Regions from separate parts of the Bacillus paramycoides genome, predicted to be linked through region 1. Evidence: riboswitches for the same ligand, from Rfam matches in the RefSeq annotation. Region 1 holds a riboswitch; each other region holds the start of a gene.
What was found. Region 1 has a riboswitch for thiamine pyrophosphate ahead of AAG068_RS02235 (MTH1187 family thiamine-binding protein). Riboswitches for the same ligand answer to the same signal wherever they lie in the genome.
Positions count from the first base shown of each region.

Region 2: linked by a shared signal. The riboswitch ahead of thiT (energy-coupled thiamine transporter ThiT) and the one ahead of AAG068_RS02235 (MTH1187 family thiamine-binding protein) in region 1 are both predicted to bind thiamine pyrophosphate.
Region 3: linked by a shared signal. The riboswitch ahead of tenA (thiaminase II) and the one ahead of AAG068_RS02235 (MTH1187 family thiamine-binding protein) in region 1 are both predicted to bind thiamine pyrophosphate.
Region 4: linked by a shared signal. The riboswitch ahead of tenA (thiaminase II) and the one ahead of AAG068_RS02235 (MTH1187 family thiamine-binding protein) in region 1 are both predicted to bind thiamine pyrophosphate.

Region 1 covers NZ_CP152427.1:423,362-428,497, forward strand. The annotation lists gene AAG068_RS02225 (anaerobic C4-dicarboxylate transporter) at 1-590, opposite strand, end outside; cyclic di-GMP riboswitch class I at 874-958, shown strand; gene AAG068_RS02230 (methyl-accepting chemotaxis protein) at 1,254-2,993, shown strand; TPP riboswitch at 3,055-3,156, shown strand; gene AAG068_RS02235 (MTH1187 family thiamine-binding protein) at 3,257-3,577, shown strand; gene AAG068_RS02240 (ABC transporter permease) at 3,549-4,322, shown strand; gene AAG068_RS02245 (ABC transporter substrate-binding protein) at 4,319-5,136, shown strand, end outside.
Region 2 covers NZ_CP152427.1:4,637,350-4,642,485, forward strand. The annotation lists gene feoB (ferrous iron transport protein B) at 1-1,153, opposite strand, end outside; gene AAG068_RS24105 (FeoA family protein) at 1,150-1,377, opposite strand; TPP riboswitch at 1,572-1,673, shown strand; gene thiT (energy-coupled thiamine transporter ThiT) at 1,759-2,376, shown strand; gene AAG068_RS24115 (sensor histidine kinase) at 2,580-4,454, opposite strand; gene AAG068_RS24120 (response regulator transcription factor) at 4,451-5,136, opposite strand, start outside.
Region 3 covers NZ_CP152427.1:2,488,919-2,494,054, reverse strand. The annotation lists gene AAG068_RS12875 (YxiF family protein) at 1-223, shown strand, start outside; partial or broken gene AAG068_RS12870 (N-acetylmuramoyl-L-alanine amidase) at 403-621, opposite strand; gene AAG068_RS12865 (hypothetical protein) at 713-1,054, shown strand; partial or broken gene AAG068_RS12860 (transposase) at 1,128-1,388, opposite strand; gene AAG068_RS12855 (heterocycloanthracin/sonorensin family bacteriocin) at 1,537-1,854, opposite strand; gene tenA (thiaminase II) at 2,147-2,836, opposite strand; TPP riboswitch at 2,960-3,065, opposite strand; gene ddlB (D-alanine--D-alanine ligase) at 3,140-4,054, opposite strand; gene AAG068_RS12840 (PLP-dependent aminotransferase family protein) at 4,059-5,136, opposite strand, start outside.
Region 4 covers NZ_CP152427.1:747,078-752,213, forward strand. The annotation lists gene AAG068_RS03835 (hypothetical protein) at 107-445, opposite strand; gene AAG068_RS03840 (SH3 domain-containing protein) at 451-1,611, opposite strand; TPP riboswitch at 1,881-1,992, shown strand; TPP riboswitch at 2,053-2,156, shown strand; gene tenA (thiaminase II) at 2,239-2,934, shown strand; gene AAG068_RS03850 (ABC transporter ATP-binding protein) at 2,903-3,652, shown strand; gene AAG068_RS03855 (ABC transporter permease) at 3,652-4,404, shown strand; gene AAG068_RS03860 (ABC transporter substrate-binding protein) at 4,401-5,136, shown strand, end outside.

The sequences.
Region 1 (5,136 bases):
TCTTCATTTAATTCTTTCCCCATTTTGCTAGCAACAAATGCAGCTATCATACAAGCGATAAAAGTAGAAGGGATACTTACTTTTAAAATATCTAATAAAGTGATTTTATAGTCAGCTAGCATTGCTAAAAGTGCAACCGTTGCAGCTGATATAGGACTAGCTGTAATTGCTTGTTGAGAAGCGATTACGGCAATTGACATTGGTCGTTCTGGTCTAATCCCCGATTCGCGAGAAACTTCTGCGATAACAGGAAGTACAGAATAAGCAACGTGACCAGTTCCTGCGCAGAGTGTAAATAAATAAGTAACAATTGGAGCGAAGAATGTAATACGCTTTGGATTTTTTCGTAATGCTTTCTCAGCCAGATGAACAAGGTAGTCCATTCCTCCAGCGGCTTGAAGTGCACCGGCAGCTGTAATTACTGCTAAAATCATAAGCATTACATCAACAGGAGGAGCTGTAGGTTGTAAGTGGAAGACGAAAACAAGTATTGCCATACCAACGCCACCCATCACTCCTAGACCGACTCCACCTAGGCGTGCGCCAATAAAAATGCAGAGTAGTAACGTAAGAAATTGTAGCCAAAACATGATAAACTACCTCCGAAATTCATTAGTTAAGATATATTTGAATAATTTAATTTGAACGAAAATTAAAATAAATATTCAAAATAATCCTTGTGTTTCATATATTTTTTATTATATAACACAAGAAATGTAACATTCACGTACTTTGTTAAATTATTTCGAAAAAATAATTCGTTGAAACTATACATCTGCATCTCTAAATAGGTAGACATTTTAATTTTTATGTTGTAATCTTTGATAGAGAATAATTTAATTCTCATAGAACTCCCATATCGTTCAACTCGTTCAGCGAGAAAGGCAAACTGATGGAAACATTAGGACGCAAAACTACAGGAGCTAAGGCCGAAAGGCTATGCTAGCCAGTTACCGGACGGATAGGGTTGGTCTTGACCAATGCTCTTTTCATTGGTCTTTTTTTTATTTATCCCGCATTAACGGGCAGTAAGACCCCCACCTCAAAATTCAGCGGAAGCAAAGAAGTTAGGTGGGGGATCAACTGCCCGTAAAAGCCCGATTGGTTCAACTAATAATCAGTGGGGGATGAACAAAACCCCCACTGATTAAAGTTTCACCTTATAAACAAATGAGAACTTTTAACGATTGTTAATAAGGTTTATATTTTAATAGTTTCACTTTATATTAAGTTAATTAAGAAAGGTGATGTTAATGAAAAAATATTGGCGCAATCTATCATTTCTTCAAAAAAATGTGTTGTTAACTGTGTTAGTTATTTTGACGCTTGTTGGTACTATGGGAGCGTTAAGTTTTAATATGTTTCAAAATAGTATGATGTCTATATTTGAAAGGCATTCTTTTGAAACAGGAGATACGGTAGTACATAAATTAGATGCGGACATATTGAGAGATGTTGCAAAAGACCCAACGGCGGAAAGAGAAAAGAGAGAGAAGTTAACAGAGAAATTAGATGAATCAACGGAAGAATTGAATAGTGTTGGACAAACGTATATTGTTGGAGCGAAAAAAAATGAAAAAGGTGAGCTACAAATCATTGATTTGTCTACAGGTTTAACAAATGTTGTTGAAGTAAGGCCAGGAGAATATTATAAGCAACCAGACCTTTGGATGAAAGCATATGATAAGGTAATGAGCACGAAAAAAGCAAATATGACAGAAGTATATGAAGACGCATTAGGAACATGGGTAACGATATTAGAGCCAATTAAAGATGGAGAAGGGAACATTGTGGCACTTGTTGCAGCTGATGTAGATGCCTCTATTGTTCCTAGTACAAAGGAAAAGTTCATTATACAAGGTTTAATGTTTATTTGTATTTCTGTTTTAATTGCAACTGTTATTCAATTCTTAATTGTACGTAACGCACTTGCTCCATTACGGGATTTACGTGAAGGATTGCGCAGAGTCGGTGAAGGTGATTTGAGTATTAAATTAGAGGAAAGACCAGATGATATTGGTATTATTAATTCGTATTTTAATAATACAATCGAGAAGTTTAAAGGAATTATAGATAAAGTGAAGCAGACAGCAGAACAGGTTTCCTCATCTTCACAAGAATTGTCAGTGAGTACGAAAGAAAATAGCATGGCAGTCCAAGGAATCGTAAGTTCTATAGTTGAGTTAAGGGCTGGCGTTCAATTACAAGAAACGTCAGTACCAAAGTATTTAGATATTGTATATGAAATGGAAGATAGGATGGAAGAGATAACTAATACTGCAAAACAAATGACGAAAGAGTCTGAAGGTATGAAGCATCATTCAGTAAAAGGAAATGGTATTATTGAACAGACGATGAATCAAATGAAAATAATACAAAATGCAGTACAAAATTTATCTTCTATCATTCATTCTTTGGAAACGAGATCAAAAGAAATTAGTGATATTGTAAATGTAATTACAAGTATTTCAAATCAAACGAATTCTCTAGCTTTAAATGCTTCTATCGAAGCTTCACGTGCTGCGGCAACCGGAAAGGGATTTGCCGTTGTTGCTGATGAAGTACGTAAATTAGCAGAGCAGACGGAAGCATCAGCAAAAGATATAACGAAATTAATAGGGGAAACACAAGTTGAAACAGAAGAAGCTGCTGTTTCAATACAAAAAGCTTCAAAAGAAGTAGAATCCGGAATGAAACTTTTTCAAAGTAGTGGTGCTTTCTTTGAAAAAATTTCAAAATCAGCACAATCTGTTACAAATCAAGTTAGAGTTGTTTCTAGCAATTCAAGTGATATATTGCAAAATAGCCAAAATATTGTTCGTGTTGTAAATGAACTATCACTTATTGCAAATACGTATGCAAATAGTAGTAATAATATTGAAGAAAGTATGAAAGAACAGGAAATGTCTGTACAAAATATTGCTGAATTATCTAGTTCTTTAAGCTGGCTTTCACAGGAGTTACAAGAGTTAATTGGTGAATTCAAAAGTTAAATGAAAGGATTATACGTGCTTTTGTTTGTTCAATAAAATAAATCATGCTACAATGAAAACGAATTAAGGACCGGGGAGCCAATTGGCTGAGAGGATGTAAACAAACATCGACCCTCAACCTGATCTGGATAATGCCAGCGTAGGGAGTTACTTAAAGTGATGTAGCATATGTTATTCTATAATAACTTGCATACAAGGCTTTCCTACGCAGTAGGAAAGCCTTTTCTTGTTTTAATATTTCATTTTATAAGGGGGATTTTACTATGTCACAACAAGTTACAATTTCATTTTCAGTAGTACCACAAGCGAAGAACAAAGATGTGTATTCTGTTGTTGATAAAGCAATTGAGGTTGTACAACAATCGGGAGTTCGTTATGAAGTAGGGGCAATGGAAACAACGCTGGAAGGAGAATTAGATGTACTTCTTGATGTCATTAAACGTGCACAACAAACATGTGTGGATGCTGGAGCAGAAGAAGTAATTACTTCTATTAAAATCCACTATCGTCCAAGCACTGGTGTAACGATAGATGAAAAAGTTTGGAAGTACCGTGATGAATATGCAAAACCAGAAGCAATCTAAACTAATTACAACAATTTGGCTTATCCTTCTCATTGCGATATGGGAAGGATCTGTTTCATTATTTAAAATTGAACCTTGGATTTTACCGAAGCCTTCAGCCATTGTTCAAGAATTAATTGGAATGAAAGATTTACTATTACCAAATACGATACAAACGCTGCAAGAGGTTATAATTGGACTGTTCTTTGCGATTTTAATTGGGACAAGTATTGCAATTATTATGGACGTTATCCCTTTATTTCGTATTTTAATAAATCCGTTGCTTGTTATTTCGCAAACGATTCCAATCGTTGTACTTGCACCGTTATTTATTATTTGGTTTGGATATGGAATGCTACCGAAAGTAATGGTAGTCATACTCGTTTGTTTCTTCCCGATTGCGCTTAGCATTTTAGAAGGTTTTCAAACGGTAGATAAAAATATGTTGAAGTTGTTGCAAACGATGAAGGCAACGAAATGGCAAGTTTATCAGAAAGTAAAGTTTCCAGCAGTGCTTCCATACTTTTTCTCAGGGTTAAAAATTGCAGTTACATATAGCGTAATGGGAGCGATTATTGGAGAATGGCTCGGTGCCAGTGAAGGATTAGGAGTTATGCTTACGAGGGCTACGAAATCCTTTTTAACAGCCCGAGTATTTGGTGTTGCAGCAATTATTGTTATGGTGACATTATGTCTGTATTTTATCGTGGAGTTTATGGCAAGAATAACAGCACCATGGATATATAGAAAGGACGGCAGAAAATGAAAAAAAGTTTAAAAGTTATGTTGGCTGCCTTATTAGCGGTAGGTGTGGTTGGATGTAATCCGGCGAAGAAAGAAGAAAGTGCAAGTAAAGATCAAAAAGTAAAAGTAGTATTAGATTGGTTTCCGAATACGAATCATACTGGCTTATATGTAGCACAAGCGAAAGATTATTATAAAAAGCAAGGCTTAGATGTAGAAATTATTCAGCCTGGTGATAATGTGACAGCGGAGCAAATGATAGCTTCAGGAAAAGCTGACTTTGCAATAAGTGCACAAGAAAATGTAACGTTGGCTCGTGTGGAAGGTATTCCTGTTGTGTCTGTAGGAGCGATTATTCAGCATAACACTTCAGCTTTTGCATCGCTTAAGAAAGATAACATGACTTCACCGAAAGATTTTGAAGGTAAACGTTACGGAGGCTGGGGAGGACCAGCGGAAGAAGCTACATTAAAGACAATTATGGAGAAAAATCAAGCTGATTTTAATAAAGTTGAAAAAATCATCTTAGGACAAACAGATTTCTTCAAATCAATCGGTCGTGATGCAGACTTTGAATGGATTTATTACGGATGGGATGGCATTGAAGCGAAGCGCCAAGGAAAAGAGTTAAATACGATTATGGTGAAAGACCTAGATCCAGCGCTTGATTTCTATAGTCCTGTTATGATTACGAGTGAAAAACATACGAAACAAGATAAAGACTTTGTGAAAAAGTTTATGAGTGCAACGACAGAAGGTTATAACTTTGCAATTAAAGAACCGAAAGAAGCTGCTGATATTTTAATTAAGGCTGTTCCAGATGTAAATAAAGACTT
Region 2 (5,136 bases), 1.1 Mb from region 1:
AACCGAAGAACTCCATAATTCTATCCATAACAACTGCAATTCGCGCCATATATCCTGAGTCTTCTAATAATGAAATGAAAAAGAATAGTGCAAAGATTTGCGGAACGAATACTAATACAGCACCAACACCGGCAATAATACCTTCTGTAACGAGTGCTTGAATAAAATCAGAAGCTCCGACACTTGTAAGTCCAGCTGTCACCCAATCCGTAAGCTGTCCACCAAAAAACTCATCTAGCATATCAGATAAAGGTGTACCAATCCACGTAAACGTAACCTGAAAAATAAAAAACATGACTGCTAAAAAGATTGGAAGTCCTAAAATTTTATGTGTAATTAATCTATCAACTTTTTCCGAAAAAGGAATTTTCCCTTCTTTCTCATGCTGCATAACATTTGTTTTTAACTTTTCAATATACGCTTCACGAGTTTTGTAAATGTGCTCCTCCAACGTACAATCAAGTTTTCCTTCTAAGCGAGATCGAATGGCTGCAAGTTCCCTATAAATTGGTAATGCTTTCATTTCTTTTTCTACTACTTCGTTATTGCTTAGAAATTGAAGAGCTAACCATCTTGGATGCTTATAATTCGCTTTCTCTAAAAGAGAAATCACCTCTCCGATTCCTTCATCCATTTGTACACCATATGAAATTATGAATGGCTTTTTCTCGTTTTTGTCATTTTCTTTAAGAGTCGCAAGTAGTTCTTCACAACCTTTTCCGCTTCTTGCAACGACAGGAACGACTGTTACACCTAATAGTTCTGATAATCGTTTTACATCAATTATAATTCCTCTTTGCTTCGCCACATCAATCATATTTAAACCAATTGAAACTGGCTTACCAAATTCAAGTAATTGCAACGTTAAATGCATATTTCGTTCAAACTGCGAGGAATCTACAATATTTAACATATGCTGAAATTCTTCTGTTAATAGAAAGTTTGTTACAACACCTTCATCACGCGAAACGGGATTTAAATCATAAACACCTGGTAAATCAATCAATGTTCCTTGCTTATCTTTTAATTTACCAACCTTCTTTTCTACTGTTACACCGCTCCAGTTTCCTACATATTCATAAGAACCAGTAAGTGCATTAAATAATGATGTCTTTCCTGTATTCGGATTCCCTAGCAAAGCTACCTTATTCACGCTAATTCCACCTTTATCATTTTCGCGTCACAATGACGAATACTAATTAACTGTCCACGACACTCCAATGTACAAGGACCTTTGAACATCGCTTTCTGCTTCACACGAAGTTCGCTTCCTTCAGAAAGACCAAAAGCAGCCAGTCTTCTCTTTAATAATTGATCTAACGACTGAACGCTTTTTACTAACACTTTCTCACCGATTTTAATATCTACTAAGCTCATAACCTTCCCCCTCCAAAGAGAATGATAATTATTTTCAGAAAAATTATAGCACACTCTATTTCTCTTGTACTATACCCTTTTGCTTCATATTTATTAACATTTCACTACAATTCTATTTCAATAATTGTCATACTACATTCGTTTGCCATTCTCATCCATTTCGCTTACAATAAACAATAGCAAATAAAGAATCTCGTTATCACTGGGGGAGCCATGCCGCTGAGAGGGAACACTTCGTTCCGACCCTTCGAACCTGTTAGTTAATGCTAACGCAGGGATTGTGCAAACGTCCGAAATACATACCTCTTTTTATTTACGTATTTCGTATCCTCCTATGATATCTATTCTTTTTTGTACAACTTGGATTTAGGGGGAGACAACATGCGTAACACCAATTTACAAGCGATGATCGAATCTGCTATTCTTGCAGCCTTCGCCTTGGTCATCGACATTTTACCATTATCAATTAAACTTCCAACAGGCGGTTCCATTTCATTTGCTATGATTCCTATTTTTATTATTGCATACCGCTGGGGCTTCAAAATGGCTTTCTTAGGAGGCTTAATTTGGGGATTATTACAAATTGTTGTAGGCGATGCCATTATCGTCACACCGATTCAAGTACTCATTGAATACTTCGTTGCTTTCGCATTCATTGGATTTGCTGGTTTATTCTATCGTCCAATTCAAAAAGCACTTTTAGCTTCCAATGAAAATAACGAAGGAAAGAAAGTTCTTGGTTACATTATCCTTGCTACATTTATCGGTAGCTTTGCTCGCTACTTCTGTCACTTTATCGCCGGTATTATTTTTTGGGGACAATATGCACCGAAAGGTCAATCAGCAGTTCTATATTCATTAATTGTAAACGGCAGTACAATGCTCGGTTCTTTTATTTTATGTACCGTTTTACTTATATTTTTATTTCTTACTTCACCACGCTTATTCAAGAGCATTGGTGCCTATCAACTAAACTCGAAGAAAAAGAGCGCTTCATGAGCGCTTTTTTTCATATCGTAATATCAATTAAAAATACAATAAATGCACAAAAGAAAATAAACACCATTATACTTAGCCAATTGCTATGCACGGTTCATCGACTCCTTACATAACCTCATTTTCTAACCAGATTATATCGCTTAAAAATAAAGATTAGGTAAAGATAATATGAAAATAAATTAAAAAAGCGTAGCATGTATCATCTACACTTTTTTCGGTAAGTAAAAGTAAAATAATACACCGTCTTCTGTATTCTTTACTCCATATTCAGCTTCGTGTAATTCTAAAATATTTTTAGAAATAGCTAGCCCAAGCCCCGTCCCACCTTGCGAACGTTGACGGGCTGCATCCACGCGATAAAAACGATCCCAAATTTTATCTAATTGCTCTTCTTCAATGTGAGTACCTTTATTTTCAATACACACTTTTATACGATCCTTCTCATCTATTATAGAAATAATAATATCTTCTTTATTTGGTGTGTAACGTATAGCATTCGTAATGAAGTTCACGATGACTTGTTCAATCCGACTTTGATTTGCAACTACTTCAAATGAACATATATTTTTATGCACATGCAGTTCTTTTTTCTCTATTTCCACAGAAAGATGTTCACATATATCTTCAATTACAGCATCAATATAAAATGGTCCCTTTTTCATTTTATATGTACCTGACTCAAATTTAGCTAACTCAAGCATATCCAAAATTAACGTATCCATTTTATCTACTTCTCGTTCCATTGCTTGAAAATAGTACTCTTTTTTATGCTCAGCTACTCCGTCTTTTAAAATAGAAATACAGCTTTTCATAATACTCAGTGGCGTTTTTAATTCATGCGAAACACCAGAAATGAATTCTTTCCTCGTATTTTCTAACTTTCTTTCTTTTTCAATGTCTTGTTCTAGCTGTCCAATATGCGAATGGAGCTTATTAGATAATACATTAATATTTTTCGATAAATCACCAATTTCATCTTTTGAAGTAATCGGTATTTGTTCTGTGAAATCTAAATGCGCTATTTTCTTCGTTGTATCATTTATTTTTAATAACGGCTTTGCAATTTGTTTAGAGTAATAGAACGAAGCTAGAAAAATGAGAACGACTACAAATGCAATGATGTAGATGTAGTAATCTTCCACCATTTGTACAGCTTCATCTACAGGCTGTAAAGAAGCCATCGCATATATATATGTTACCGATCCGTCTTTTTCTTTTATTGGCTTGATTAATAATTTATATTTTATATCATTCTTTTCATAATCCATTATTTGTGTTGCATCTTTTATTTGCTTACCTTCTTTTAATAATAATTCAGCTTGAAATTCCTTTATATTATCCAAAAATAAATTATTTTTATAAATTGGATTTACCGGTCCTTTTACATCAGGAAATTGTACTTTCGTAATTTTCCCTGCTAGATTGAAATCCGAGTTATGAGCCGCCCTCTTCTGTTCCTCAGCACTCATAACTCCAGAAACTCCTTTTCTTTCCACAGCGATAGGCTCTTCAGCAACTGTCGGCTTACCACCACTCATCTGAATTTCCTTTGCAGCTAATTTTTTTCCTAACGGTTTATTCAGCCAACTCAAATTTGCCTTTTCTATATGTACATAACATGCGATGAAACTATCGTCTCGTTTTAGCCCATAAAAATAGACTGACCGCCCTTCTAACTTAGGCAGTGTCCCACCTTCAATTTCATCTATGGTCATGAGATAGTACAAAGGCATCTTGATTACCTTTTTTCCAAACTCCTTCTCTGCCCTACGATCTAAAGTAACCTCTACATAAAAATCATCCACATGTTTTAAATTTCCATTCTGATCTAATGTCGTAATCCATGTATTATTCTCTCTAAAAAAGTCTTGCTCCAGCTTCTGAATTCCTTCTGCACTTCCTGCATAGTTCAAATAATTCTTTTCAAAGGAATTTAAATTCACTTTAATATCTTCTACTTTTCGATTCGCATAATATTGTTTAAAAAATATCGTTTGTCCAATAAATATCGTCGCTAAAATTAACATGCACAATGCTGTTGTGAGGGTAAATAATTTTAGTACAATTCCTTTTCTCATACATTCCCCTCAAATTTATAACCTGTTCGTACTACAGTTGTAATGTACTTTGCTTTCTCTCCTAATTTATTTCGCAAATTACGAATATGGCTATTAACGGTTCGGTCATCACCAGCAAATTCGTATCCCCAAATTCTTGAAATGAGTTGCTCTCGCGTTAAAACAATCCCTTGATTTTTCATAAAATACGCTAATATTTCAAATTCTGTATGTGTTAAATTAATGTCTGTTCTATCTATCGTAACAGTACGCGACGGGAAATGGACGTGAATACCATGAATGGATAATGTATCATCTTCATTCTCTAAAAGTTGCTTTGTTACTTTTCTACTCTCTAACAATCTTTTCGCTCTAGCTAATAAAATGGGTGGGCTATACGGCTTCGTCACATAGTCATCCGCTCCAAGTTCAAATCCAAGTAACGTATCATCTTCATCAACACGTGCTGTCAGCATAATAATAGGAACCTCGGATGTTTTACGGATTCTTCTGCAAACGGACCACCCGTCAAGTTCCGGCAACATAATATCTAAAATAACTAAATCAACCTCTTCTTCCTCAAATACAACTAAAGCTTCCTTCCCGTCTCTTGCTTCAAACACTACATATTGCTCACTCAAAAAATAATCTTTTAATATTTCACGTAATATATCTTCATCTTCTACAATTAAAATATTTTTTG
Region 3 (5,136 bases), 2.1 Mb from region 1:
TAATCAAGGGAGACTCTTTTTCTCTAAGGGTGGTAAAATTGAAGCAGTTAAGCTAAACATTGCTAAAGTATTCGATAATTTAGAAGAGTTATCAACCATATCAAGATTTCTAACTGGGTATACCGATTTTGTATTAGTTGGTGATAATTTAGAATTCGGCGTATGTATCGAAAGGACGGAATATCATTATGAATTCAGTATGTGGGGAATAACGAAAATCTAAATTGTGAAAACAATCCAACTTCAGATGATGTAAATCAAATCCTATTGGATGAAAACAATTGGCTTGTATCTAAAAATAATTAATTAGAAGGGATTGGGATACCTGCTGCTACTTTGATTCAAATGAAATAGAATGGCATTGAAGATAGATAAAAAAGTTCTCAGTTAAGAGAACTTTTTTCACTTCACATACACATAGACTTCATTTGCCGTTACATAATATGTTTTACCTTTGCTATTTTGTACTTTATATTGTGGTGATCCATTGACATTTACTTTCGCTTCAATCGTAAATCCTAATCCTGCATCTACTAAGCTAGCAACTTCTTTATCCTGCCAAGATGGAGTATTATAGAAACGTAGATTGTTAACTTTAGAAACAATTCGTTTCCCTACAATAATAAATACCTCTTAATATAATCTAAAATTTCCGTATTCACATTTTTTTCTTTTTATTACATAATTTAAATTAGGAAAGGGAGAAAATAATATGGATTACAAATTTGATTTACTTAGTACAGGTAGTTTAGTTATTAGACTACCAAAGGAATTCGATATTTTAGAAGCTTTTTTTAATGTAGAGGTATCTGCATTCGGTGATTGGATAGCAGAAACTGTAGATAAAGTTTTAGACGAAAAAAGTCATCATGAAAAAATAAGTGCAAATATTTTTGGGGCAGATGTTCGAAGAGATAAAACTATCATATTTAATAAGTATGATGAAGATGAAATCGAAATCCCTCTTGAAATAGAAACTATTACATTAAGACATCTAATAGATATTTGGTTAAATGAACACAGAAAATTGAAAACCGAAAAAAATAACAAGTAAGTAATGTTACATACAGCACGAAAAAGGCCGCCTATATTGAAGTGAACTGAATCCAAAAAGTTAGACAGAAAAATTAAGTGGCTATTTGAATATGAGTCCGGTATTGTACTGGGCTCATTCCTTTCAACTTCGCTTTAATTTTTTATGATAATAGTAATTGATATAATTATCTAATTCTAGCTTAAAATGCTCCATACTCTCGAATTCTTCAAGATAAAGTAATTCAGACTTTAATAAAGCCAAAGAATTTTTCTATGACTGCATTATCTAAACAATTCCCCTTACGAGACATGCTTTGAACAACTCCATGCTCTTTTAGCGATTGTTGATATTGCTTCTAAATCTGAATGAAGGATAATTGTGCTGATTACCTTGATTTACACCTATATATTATAGTTACTCTTTTACTTGAATGATTGAATATATCCACTAGCGATGGCGCTATATTCTTTGTCGACATGTACATGTATAAAACTAATATTTTATATGAATATTCGTAGTCGATATTCATATATTACAATATCATCAGAAGTACCATTAAAACAATTAGAGCAACTACCACAGCTGCCACAACCTCCACAACTAAAACAACCAAAACAACCAAAACAACCGAAGCAACGGAATCCACCACAACGAAATCCACCGCAACGACCGCCACATCCACCACAGCCGCCACAGCGACGAGCAGCATCTTCAATATAGTAATATGGATATTGGTTTTGCTGGTCCCAATATAGAACATTTCCAGACTGGTAATCATTAAGGCTTAACGCTTGTAGTTCTTGTTGAAACTGATTCATTTTCATGACCTCCGTTTATTAACTATAAACCTTTTGACGCTTTCCTATATTTCTTTTTATTAAATCTTAGTAGAAATAGCGCTATAAAGTGAAACTTTAATCAGTGGGGGTTTTCTTCATCCCCCACTGATTATTAGCCCTCACCAATCGGACTTTAATGGGCAGCCCGACCCCCACCTAAATTCTTTGCTTTCGCTGAATTTTGAGGTGGGGGTCTTACTGCCCATTAAAGCGGGATAAATTGAAAAAAGACGCACTTAGATTGATGCGCCTTTTGCAATACCTCTTCTCTTTATCCTATTACGTTTTTCTCTTCTGTACTTACCGGCCACTTTTCTAATGTATAAGCCATTTCCCAAAATGAATATTCATATTGACTACTTATAATAAAATGTTGTTTCATTCGATTTCGGTCTGCCTCTGTTACTTTTTCAGCGATAGTATCTAACCGTGTAATTTGCTCTTCAACTAATGTACGGAACCAATCAGATCCGTAAGCAGAAATCCATTCGTTATAAATTGGCTCTTCTGGCTGACACTCTTTTAAACGCTCACCAATTTCATAATACAACCAATAGCAAGGTAAAATTGCTGCAATGATATCACCTAAATGTCCTTCATACGCAGCACGATACATATGTGAAGTATATGCGTATGCAGTTGGAGCAGGGATGAAATTATCTTTTTCTTCTTGTGTAATCCCTAGTTTCTTCGCAAAATTCTCATGTAAGGATAATTCCGCTTCATATGTATTTTGAGCATGGTGTGCCATACGAGCTGTCGTTTCTAATTCCAGTGCTTTTGCAGCTCCTAAAGTTTGTACTCTAGCAAAGTGACTCAAATAATACGAATCTTGAAGCACATAATAGCGAAAACTAGCTAAATCTAACGTTCCTTCACCAAGTTTTTTTACAAAAGGATGATGAAAACTAGCTTCCCAAATTGAGTCTACTTCTTTACGTAATGATTGTGAAAAAGTCATTTGAATCCCTCCGATTATGTATGAAATTTAAGTATTTACCCACCATTATTAAATCTGTAAAACAAAAAAACTTTCTTTACAGGCGTAAAGAAAGTGAAATTGACAGTTTTTATTCATAAAATAGCAATGTCTTTCCCACTTCCCTACGCTGGCATTAACCAGATCAGGTACTAAGAGTCTCAAATTCCAATTTGATCTCAGCCTATAATAGGCCCCCCTAGTGGATAAAATATTTAATTTTCGTATTGTATTCATCATAACATACTTCATGTAACTGTCAAAAATTATTCATGATACCGCTACTTAAAAGCCTTCTTCTTTTCTTACTCTTAATGAAGTTTCAATAATCATATCTAATAGTTTACTATATTCAATTCCCACTGCAGCTGCACTTTTTGGTAGTAAACTCGCTTGCGTCATCCCTGGTAATGTATTAATCTCCATTACATATGGAATACCATCCTTCACCATCATATCCACCCTTGCATAAACGCTGCACTTTAATGCTTTATAGCAAGCTAGTGAAGCTTTGTTTACACGTTCCTTAAGTTCAGCTGGAAGTTCGATAACTTCTTCAATTGTACTAGTATCAGCATATTTCGCATTGTAATCAAAGAACTCAGCCGCATGTCGAATTGAAATGATAGGTAATTGTTTTCCATCCAAAATGGAACATGTAATCTCGTCACCTTTTATATATTTCTCTATTACTACCTCCGAATCCCATTCAAATACAGTTTCCAGCATTGAAATTAATTCGTCTTTATTATAGACAATCTTTACCCCGACACTTGAGCCACCAGAGTTTGGTTTTACCACTAACGGAAATCCTAACTGATTTAGTTCATCAACATTTAGATCCTCCATTTTTGTAAGTTCAATCCAATCAGGTGTTTCTATACCTTCATAACGTAAAATCTTTTTCGAAATATTTTTGTCCATACATATACCGCTAGATAACATATTGCTTCCGCTATAAGGAATACCTAAACTTTCAAGTGTCCCTTGAACAGTTCCATCTTCTCCGTATTTTCCGTGTAATGCGAGCAATGCAAAATCAATGTCTTTCGCTTTTTCGATTAAATCCATTTTTTCATTTAACGTAATCGGTACGATTTCATATTTATGTTTATCTAAATTTGCAATCATTTCATTTCCAGTCATAATTGATACTTGTTTTTCAGAGGATACTCCCCCCATAATAACGCCAATTCTCATTTCCTCAACTCCAAATTTCATTTTTTATTGTATCACCAATTATTTTGATTCCCCGAACTATTTCTTCTTCTTTCAAACGTGAAAATCCTAATCGAAACGTGTTCGCTCCTCCTCCATCAGAGTAAAAAACATCTCCAGGAGAAAATGTAACCCCTTGCTCATAACACTTTTGCAAAAGTGTGCGGGCATGAATTTTTTCTTCTAACTCTATAAATAAATGCAGTCCACCATCACCGGTCATTCTTTGAAACGGAATGTACTTGTTACACGCCCCAACAGCTAACTCATATTTTTTCTTATAAACAGACCTTGCCTTTTTTAAATATTTTTCAAAATATCCTTCATGTAAATATTGAAAAAGAACAGCTTGATCTAAAGTAGATGTGTGAATTGTTCTTGCTCTTTTTACACTTTCTAAATAATGAATCAGTTCTTTATCGGCAATAATCCATCCTACACGTAAACCAGGGAAAAGTACTTTCGAAAAGCTACTAATATAAATCACATTATTACCCGCACCAGCAAAAGTTAATAATGGCGCTAAATGTGAACCTGAATAACGTAACTCTTCATTAAACCCATCTTCTATAATAGGAACCTTATATCTTGAAAATAATCTCATCAGTTCCGTTCTTTTCTCCGAACTCGTGACAATACCGGTTGGATTATGATAAGAAGGAATTAAATACGCGAAATCAAAATCCTTTTCACGTAAACTTTTTTCCACTTCGTTCGTATCAATGCCATCTTCATTCATATTCATTCCATGAACTTCAAGTCCATGTAAACGGAAAAGCTTGAGTGCAGCATGATGAGTCGGATTCTCACAAATAACCTGCCCTGATTTTTTGGATAACGAGGATAGTACAATGTCTAATCCTTCTGTAAATCCATTTGTAATTAAAATGTCTTTATTCGAAATATCTACACCTTTCATTTCCATATAATGAAGTAGATAATTCATTAACGGTCTATAACCTTTTGCATATCCGTAATTTAATACGACATCACCTTCAATGGACATACGGGTAAGAAAAGCTCTTTTGAAATTTTCCACATCAAATAGCTTTTCGTCTGGAGCA
Region 4 (5,136 bases), 320 kb from region 1:
GTATAGCTTCCTTGTATACCAAAAAAAGTATTTGTTTTTTTGTATAAATTCAATATATATTTTAGCGGATTATCTTTGAAAGATTGATACACAGTGTCTCCTCTTTCTAAGCTTCTTGTTCGTGTTTTTTGTTATTAGGAACATGAATGTATCTAGCTATGAATAATAAAACAGCCATAAAAAATACAGGAAATACGGTAGATAAATAAAAACCATTACTAATAATATTTGCTATTAGGGCACTTAATAGAAAGATGGCATTATAAATATGGGCAATTTTTTGTTTTAGTTGAACTTGAAAAGATTCCATCATAATTTCTAAAGCAACAAAAGCAATGATAATAGACAGAAATACAGTATTTGTATTGTAAATGATTAAACAACAGATTAAACCTAAAAAGGCTAAGTATTCAATTAAGAGAGGTATATTGATATTGCGTGGCATACAATTTACCTAACTAAATATGGCAGTGGGTTTACTGCATTTGTTTTTTCAAAATTCCATTCTCCATTGTGTAATTCAAAATGAAGATGTTGCCCGTATGAATGACCTGTGTTTCCCATATGACCTACTAATTGTCCAGCTTGTACTTGATCACCAGCTTGTACAGTGCGATCTTTCATGTGAGCATAGACTGTTGTATATAATTTCCCGTTTATTTGATGGGCGATGAACACAACATTGCCATAGCTAGCTGAATAATATGATTTCACAACTTTACCTGCCGCCGCCGCTTGGATAGAGACGTTACCTGGAGCTGCAATATCTATACCATAATGCATTTGTTCCCAGCGCATATCAAAGGTTGAGCTAATTTTTCCTTGTGTAGGGAATTTGAAAACTGCTGGAATGGAAGTAGGTTGAGCCGTTTGAGCTTGTGATTGCGTTTGGTTTTGCACCACATAATGTTTTGCGACATATCCGTACCCTGTACCAAAACGAATTTTATACCAAGTTCCTACAGTTTCTACTACTTGTAATTGTGTACCATTTTGTAATGAACCAAGCAGTGCACTACTTGTACTAGCGTTGCTACGTACATTAAGTTTAGGTGTTGCAACTGTGTATTTCGTATTATTTTGAACTGTGAGGCCTTTCACTAAAGCCTGTGAACCATTAGAAACGAATGCTTTTTGTACATAACCTGTTTTGCCATTATGTAAAATTTTATACCACTCGCCTTGTTCTTCTTCAATGGTAACGAATTTCCCATTTGGTAATACATCTAAAATTGAAGATTCTAAATTAGGTTCAGAACGAACGTTTAATGCATTGGCATTAACGATATATTGATTATTAGATTGAAGTTTGTTTTTTAGTAGAATAGAATCTTTTTGTACGTAACCTACTTTATTATTAACAGACACTTTATACCAACCATTAGTTGTTTCAAGTATGTTCACTTTCGTATTAAAGCGAATTGTATCAATTGATGAGCTATTTGCGTTATCTTTTGTATGTAAGGCTACTTGATCAACTTTTACATATCCAGTTTTCACATTAGATAATTGTTCAGCATTGGCTGTTTGTACATTTGTTTCTCCCATAGAAGGAAGTAAAGAAGCAATTGCGACAGTAGTTGCTGTTAAAGCAGTAGCTTTCATATTCATATAATAGAGACCTCCTCTAGTTGTATAGTTGTAATTTTATTATAGTATAAAGATATAATATAGTGGGTTTATTCACATAAATGTAATATGAAATCAATATAAAAATAAATTTTTTGAGGATAATGATTCATTTTTACCCAATTAATTAGGATAATGATTTCTAATATAGAATATAAGTATTATATGGTTTCGTTATTTTGTTGACAATTGAGAAAATTAAAACAGTTGATGATGTCTTATTACGGTGTTATACTGACAGTGTTAATTTCATAGTTTGCTAGGAGAGCTGGTGTTGCCAGCTGAGAGTAGGCCGTAAGCCTTTGATCCTTTTTATTACCTGATCTAGATTATGCTAGCGTAGGGAAGCAATTCGGACACTAATAATAAGTCCCCGTTTCTTTGCGTATAGAAACGGGGCTTTTTTGTTTAAAAATTTCATATTGAAACCACTAGGGGTGCTTGTTGTGCTGAGAGAGGAATAATCCTTAACCCTTATAACACCTGATCTAGGTAATACTAGCGAAGGGAAGTGGAACAACGAATAAATTATAATTTTATTTGCTGTAACCACTTCTTATTTAGAAGTGGTTTTTTATTTATATACACATACCGGAAGGGGATAGGGAAATGAAATTTTGCGATAGATTGTTAGAAACTGTACAACCAGTTTGGGAGATGAGTCATAATCATCCATTTGTTGTAGGTATGGGAGATGGCACGTTAGAAAAAGATAAGTTTCAATATTACATTATTCAAGATTATTTATATTTGTTAGATTATGCAAAGCTATATGCCATCGGTGTTGTAAAGGCAACGAATCCACAAGTAATGGGGAAATTTGCTGAACAAATTGATGGGATATTAAATGGAGAAATGACAATTCATAAACAATATGCGAAAAGACTTGGAATTTCTATAGAGGAGATAGAGTCTGCAAAGCCATCTGCTAAAAATTTAGCTTATACAAATTACATGATGTCTGTATCTCAAAATGGCACACTTGCGGAATTAATAGCAGCACTTCTTCCATGTATGTGGAGCTACTGGGAAATTGGAAAGCGTTTAAATGATATTCCTGGAGCAAGAGATCATGAGTTCTTTGGTGAGTGGATTCAAGGCTATAGTTCTGAAGAATATGGCAACCTTTGTGTTTGGTTAATAGATTTATTAAATGAAATGGCAGTTGGAAAGTCTGAAAAAGAGCTAGATCGATTAGAGGAGATTTTCCTATATTCCAGTCGATTTGAATATTTATTCTGGGATATGTCCTACCATAAGGAGATGTGGGGATTTGAGGAGCAAGAACATACTACAGCTTCATAATGTTTCTTTTCATTATGATGAGAAGCCAATCATCAATGAATTAAATGCTTCTATACAAGATAAAGAGTTTGTAAGTATTATCGGACCGAGTGGATGCGGGAAAAGTACTTTATTTCGCCTTATTACAGGTTTAGAAGAAGCAAGTACGGGACAGATAGAGCTGACAGAAACAAAGAGCCATCCTGTAGGGTATATGCCCCAAAAAGATATGCTCCTGCCGTGGAGAACGATTATTGAGAATGCTGCCCTGCCGTTAGAGTGCCAAGGTGTACAGAAGAAAGAAGCACAAATAAAGGCGAAGGAACTGCTACATAAATTTGGCTTACAAGGGTATGAGACAAAATATCCGAAAGATTTATCTGGTGGTATGAGACAACGTGTATCCTTTATTCGAACTTTATTAACAGGCGGGGAGATATTGCTGTTAGATGAACCGTTTAGCGCGTTGGATGCTTTAACGAAGGCATCTTTGCAAGAATGGCTGTTTGAACAATGGAAAGAGTGGAAAAAAACAATTTTATTTATCACTCATGATGTGGAAGAAGCATTGTTTCTTTCTAATCGAATTTTAGTAGTAGAGCAGCAACCGATAACTACTTTAACCGAGAGGATTGTACCGCTTGATCATAATCGGACAAGAAAAGATTTATATAAGCCTGAAGTGTTAGCGCTTAAAGATGAGCTTCTTAGTATGTTACAAAGGCAGGTACTTGTATGATGAACCGGTTGAAGGAGTTATTACCTGCGCTTACACTTTCTAGTATTTTACTTTTCATGTGGGAAATTGGTGCAAGAATTGTAGATGAAATGTACATTTTACCGTCACCGTCTGCAATTGTAATGAAGATATGGAAACTAAAAGATATATTATTTACGGTTCATTTGCCGGCAACATTATATGTCGTTTTAATAGGGGTGGCTATTTCTATCGTACTTGGAGTAGGGCTAGCGATGTTAATGAACGCGAGTAATTGGATGGAGAGAGCATTTTATCCATTATTAGTGGCTTCACAAACGATTCCTATTACAGCGCTTGCTCCGCTCTTCGTTTTGTGGTTTGGATATACGATTTGGAGTAAGGTCGTTGTTACGGTTTTAATTACGTTTTTCCCAATTGCGGTCAATACGTATGATGGACTACGCAGTACGAAAAAAGAATGGGAAGAGCTTTTAGTTACGTACGGGGCAACGAAAAAAGATGTTTTTCTTAAATTAAAATTGCCGTCTGCTCTTCCTTATTTTTTCTCAGCTTTAAAAATTGCAGTTCCGCTTAGTGTAATTGGGGCAGCAATTGGCGAATGGCTCGGTGCACAAGCTGGGTTAGGATATTTCAGTAAAAGAATGATGACGCAGTTAGACGGAGCAGGTGTATTTGCACCCATTGTATTGTTATCATTACTAGCTATTTTCTTCGTCATACTTATTTCGATATTAGAAAAGAAATTCATTAGTTGGAGGAAGCATTCATGAAATTATTAAAACGCATCTTTGTGTTTACATTATTAGTTGCAATGATTGCTGGATGTTCTAGTAATTCAGCATCAGATAAGAGTAAAAAAGAAAAGGAAATAACGGTCATGCTTGATTGGTACCCAAATGCGGTACACAGCTTTATTTATGCAGCAATTGAAAAAGGCTACTTTAAAGAAGAAGGGGTAAAGGTGAATATTAAATTCCCTTCTAATCCGACTGATCCATTAACGTTAGCAGCTGCAGGAAAAGTAACGGTTGGCTTATATTATCAGCCAGATGTTGTCATGGCAAAAGCAAACGAACAAATTCCAGTGAAATCAATTGGAGCTGTCGTACGTTCACCATTAAATCATGTCGTATCACTGAAGTCAGCAGGCATTCAATCACCAAAAGATTTAGAGGGGAAAACAGTTGGATATTCTGGAACACCTTTAAGTGAGATGTATTTAAAAACGATGGTAAAAGAGGCTGGTGGTAATCCAGATACAGTGAAAGTAGTTGATGTTGGCTTTGATTTAGTACCAGCATTAATTACGAAAAAAGTGGATGCGGTAACAGGGGCATACATTAACCATGAAGTACCTGTTATGCGTCATGAAGGTCATGAGCCAGCATACTTTAATCCAGCAGATTATGGTGTACCGAATTATCATGAGCTTGTATTTGTAACAGGTGATAAAACGTTGAAGAAAGATAAAGAAGCGTTGCAAGCTTTCTTACGTGGCACGA